DNA from 2 places in the Nocardioides plantarum genome. Region 2 is predicted to be linked to the other one. Evidence: riboswitches for the same ligand, from Rfam matches in the RefSeq annotation. Region 2 holds a riboswitch; the other holds the start of a gene.

Region 1 (2,193 bases), 300 kb from region 2:
CCACCTCGCGTTCTTCGCCTACCGCGACCGTCCGGGCATGGTCGGCACCGTCGGTCAGATCCTCGGCGCCGCCGGCGTCAACATCGCCGGCATGCAGGTCTCGCGCAACGCCAAGGGCGGCGAGGCCCTGGTCGCGCTGTCCGTGGACACCGCGATCCCGGCCGAGGTGCTGGCCGACATCGAGTCCGCGATGGGGGCCCACCACGCCCGCACCGTCGACCTGGTCTGAGGGGGACGCGGGTCGGCTGAGGGGTGGACGGGCGAGGTGGTGCGGACAACTAACTCGTGCAATCGAACGAGTTGAGCCGCTGGGGCGGTCGATCTGGCCACCAACTCGTTCGATCGAACGGGTTGGCGGGCTGGGATGGTCGATCCCACGCTCAACTCGTTCGATTGCGCGAGTTGCCGGACGCGATCACCCATCGACGCACGAGAGCCGCACCCCTCGTCCGGGGTGCGGCTCTCGTCACCGGCCTGCGGTCAGGGCCGACGTACGACGTACGCGGTGGTCCAGATCTTCTCGGTCTTGACCGGCGTGCCGGGGCGGCTGGCGTGCACGATCTTGTTGTGCCCCAGGTAGATGCCGGCGTGGTAGGCGTTGCCCCCACGGACGAAGATGATGATGTCGCCCGGTGCCCGGCGCGACTTGGTCACCGGCTTCAGGCTGGCCTTGAGCTGGTCGGTCGTGCGCGGGAGCGAGCGGCCCAGACGGCCGTAGGAGTACTTCGTGAGGCCGGAGCAGTCGAACGCGCTCGGGCCGGCGGCGCCGGACCGGTAGGGGTCGCCGCGCTGGGCCAGGGCCACCTTCATGGCCTTGACGCGCAGTGCGTAGCTGGTGTGGACGCGCTGGCTGGTGGCGGCCTCGGCGCTGGTGCCGACGTGCGCGGTCGGCACTCCGCCCAGCACCGCGGTGAACAAGAACGCGCCGACGACGAGCGTCAGGGCGCGGGTGATGACAGACATGGGTGTCCCTTTCGTCCACGCCTGTGAAATGTGACCTGTCGGGTTCGGGCTGACGAATTGCCCGCTCAGCGTGCTGAGTTCACCCCAAGGCTCCGGTCGGAGCCGTCGTGCTCGGGTATCCCACTTCCCCCCGATGGTTCAGGACGACATGAGGCGGGAGGAACTCGGCGGACCCCATGTCGGCGGGCCAGACCGGCCGCGCCCGGAGACTGTACGTCACCGTTCACCGCGATCTGGCCGTGACGCCACCAGTGTGAGGTAGGTGACAGCCCTCTCAGACCCCTCTCAGGCCACCATCACCCGGGTACGACGGGGGCTGCCGGTCGCCGGTCGGTCGCGCACGGCCTCCCAGGCCGCCGCGAGGCGGCGTACGGCCTCGGCGAGCTCGGCCGGTGGGCGCGACCACGGCACCCGCACGAACCGGTCGAGGCCGCCCTCGGCCGCGAAGGCCGGACCGGGAGCGACGACGACCCCGCGCCGCTCGGCCTCGACCGCCAGGACGCTGCCGCGCGCGGCCGGCAGCTCGCACCACAGCGCCAGACCACCGGCCGGCCGGTGGAAGCGCCACTCGGGCAGGTGCTCGCTGACGGCGGCGAGCAGGGCGTCGCGCTGCTCGCGCAGCCGCGCGCGGTGCCGGTCGACGACATCGTCGGAGGCCAGCAGCCGGGTCAGCACGAGCTGCTCCAGCACCGGCGCGCCCAGGTCGAGGCCGAGGCGGGCGCGGGTGAGCCGCTCGACCTGGTCGTGCGGCGCCCGGATCCAGCCCAGGCGCAGCCCGCCCCAGTGGGACTTGCTCGCGCTGCCGAGGGTGATCGTGCGCGGGTCGAAGGCCGCGAACGGTCGCGGCATCGCCTGCCCGTCGAGGGCCAGCGCCTGGTGGGCCTCGTCGACGACCGCGACGGTGCCGGTGCGGCGCAGGTGTCCGGCGTACGTCGCGCGCTGGGCATCGGTCATCACGTGCCCGGTCGGGTTCTGGAAGTCGGCGATCAGGTAGCTCAGCGTCGGGCGCACCTCGTCGAGCGCCGCCCCCACCGCGTCGAGGTCCCAGCCGCCGGGATCGACCGGCACCGCGCGCAGCCGCGCGCCGCTGTTGGCGATCGCCTGGGTCGCGTTGGGGTAGACCGGCGACTCGACGAGCACGCGGTCGCGCGGTCCGGTGAGGGCCTGGGCCACCAGGGCCGCGGCGGCCAGCGCGCCGGCGGTGACCACGACCTGGTCGGGGTCGGTGGG
Region 2 (2,193 bases):
TGCCGGGGTTGGCCGCGTCGACGATCTGGCCGTTGCCGATGAAGATGCCGACGTGGCTGATCGGGCTGTAGTAGAAGACCAGGTCGCCGGGCTGCAGGTCGGAGGCGGCGACGGGGGTGCCGGTGCCGGACTGGGCGCTCGAGGAGTGCGGGAGCGACACGCCGGCCTGGGCCCAGGCCATCATCGTGAGCCCCGAGCAGTCGAAGGCGTCGGGGCCGGCGGCACCGTGGACGTAGGCGTCGCCGACCTGCGCGAGGGCGTACTGGACCGCGGCGGAGGCGCGACCCGAGACCGGGACGTCCGGGGGGGTCCGCGTGGTGGTGTCGCGCGAGGTGGTGTCGGGGCGGTCCTGCGTGCCGGCGGGCGGCTGCGGGGTCCGGGTCTCGCGGGCCTCGGCGGCCTGGAGGGCCGCGCGCTCGTCGGCCTGGAGCTCACCGAGGAGCTCCTTGGCGTCGCCGAGCTTGTCGTCGACCGTGGACTTCTCGGTGGCCAGCTTCTTCTCGAGCTTGGCGACCTGGGCGATCCGGTCCTCGGTGGCGTCGCGGCGCAGCGAGAGCGCCTGGAGCCCGGTGGCGTAGTCGTCGAACAGGCTCTGCTGGAGCTGGCGGTAGGTCGACAGCGTCGAGACGTCGGACAGGAAGCCGTCCACGTCACCGGCGGTGGCCACCTGGCTCACCAGACCGAGGTCGCCGCCGCCGGACTGGCGCAGCACCGAGCGCCGGGCCTCGCGCCGCATCGCGTCGAGCGACGTCTCGGCCCGCTTCTCGTCGGCCTTGACCGAGCCGAGGTCGGCCTTGAGGTCGTCGAGCTGGATCTTGACCGCGTTGTAGCGCTCGGAAGCCTGCTCGGCCTCGCGGTAGAGCCGGTCCACGCGGGTCTTGACGTCCTTGACATCGGGCTCGGCCTGGGCCGGCGAGCTGGACACGAGACCAAGACTCGCGACGAGCGCGACTCCCGTCACGGCGGAGGCGAGGCGCGTCCGAGGGCTGATCACAGCGGCGGTGGGTCCTTTGCGTTGTCGTACGCCTACCAGGTGAGCTGACGGGTTCGGGCACGACATGCCCTCCCTCTGCTCCTCGCCACCGCGATGGTGCTACGGCGGCGCCTCGCAGAGGATTCACCCCAGAAGAGTTGGTTCCCCGGCTCCCCCACCGCACGCGGCGGGGGACTCAGCGCGACGTCCGTGTGGGACCGGTTGGACCCAGGGCCACGAACGTCTGAGGGACCACCGTAGTGGGCTGGCCAACCGCCCGGCAAACTTCCCCGAGAACGTCGGCATGGCGCGTCACACCAGCCCCACGAGCCTCGTGGGTCACAGGTGCCGACGGCCGCTCACGCCGGTCGTCAGGCCGACTCCGTGTGGGGGCCGGCCACCGGGCGCACCAGGCGCAGCGGTGGCACGAGGCCGCCGTCGGCCAGGACGTCGAGGGCACGGCGCTCCTCCTCGTCGATGGTCAGCGCGGCGAGCTCGGGCGGCGGACCGAGCAGGACCGTCACCACGCAGTCGTGACAGGCGAGACCGCGGACCAGGCAGGTGTCGCAGTCGATGTGTGTCGTCATGTCGCGAAGGCTGGCACCGACCACGGACAGTTTCGCGAAGCTCGCCCCCGACAGGGTGTCGGCACGCGAACTGTCCGTGCCCACGCCTACGGTCCGATCCATGACCACCACCGCCGGTGAGCGAGCCCGACCGGGGAGTCGCTGGGAGTCGCAGCGCAGCTTCGACGAGCTGGGCCGTCCGCTGAGCGACATCACCTTCTGCGTGGTCGACCTGGAGACCACGGGCGGGTCGGCCCAGGCGGGCTCGATGATCACCGAGGTGGGTGCGGTCAAGGTCCGAGGCGGCGAGGTCCTCGGGGAGTTCCAGACCCTGGTCAACCCCCGCACCGACATCCCGGCCTTCATCGCGGTCCTCACCGGCATCAGCAACTCCATGGTCGCCGACTCCCCGCCGATCGAGTCGGTGCTGCCAGCGTTCCTCGAGTTCGCGGCCGGCTGCGTCCTGGTGGCCCACAACGCTCCCTTCGACGTCGGCTTCCTGCGCCACTTCGCCGCCCAGCAGGAGCGTCCCTGGCCCGCCTTCGAGGTCGTCGACACCGCCGTGCTCGCCCGCCGCGTGATCACCCGCGACGACGCACCCAACTGCAAGCTGTCGTCCCTGGCCCGCGCCTTCCGCTCCACCACGACCCCCGA

What was found. Region 2 has a riboswitch for cyclic di-AMP ahead of FJQ56_RS13630 (C40 family peptidase). Riboswitches for the same ligand answer to the same signal wherever they lie in the genome.
Region 1: another riboswitch for cyclic di-AMP. It lies ahead of FJQ56_RS14985 (C40 family peptidase); the one in region 2 lies ahead of FJQ56_RS13630 (C40 family peptidase).

What each region holds. Positions count from the first base shown of each region.
Region 1 covers NZ_VDMS01000002.1:638,455-640,647, reverse strand. The annotation lists gene serA (phosphoglycerate dehydrogenase) at 1-229, shown strand, start outside; gene FJQ56_RS14985 (C40 family peptidase) at 481-963, opposite strand; cyclic di-AMP (ydaO/yuaA leader) riboswitch at 967-1,129, opposite strand; gene yczR (MocR-like transcription factor YczR) at 1,249-2,193, opposite strand, start outside.
Region 2 covers NZ_VDMS01000002.1:341,736-343,928, forward strand. The annotation lists gene FJQ56_RS13630 (C40 family peptidase) at 1-925, opposite strand, end outside; cyclic di-AMP (ydaO/yuaA leader) riboswitch at 1,009-1,173, opposite strand; gene FJQ56_RS13635 (hypothetical protein) at 1,345-1,560, opposite strand; gene FJQ56_RS13640 (DEDD exonuclease domain-containing protein) at 1,661-2,193, shown strand, end outside.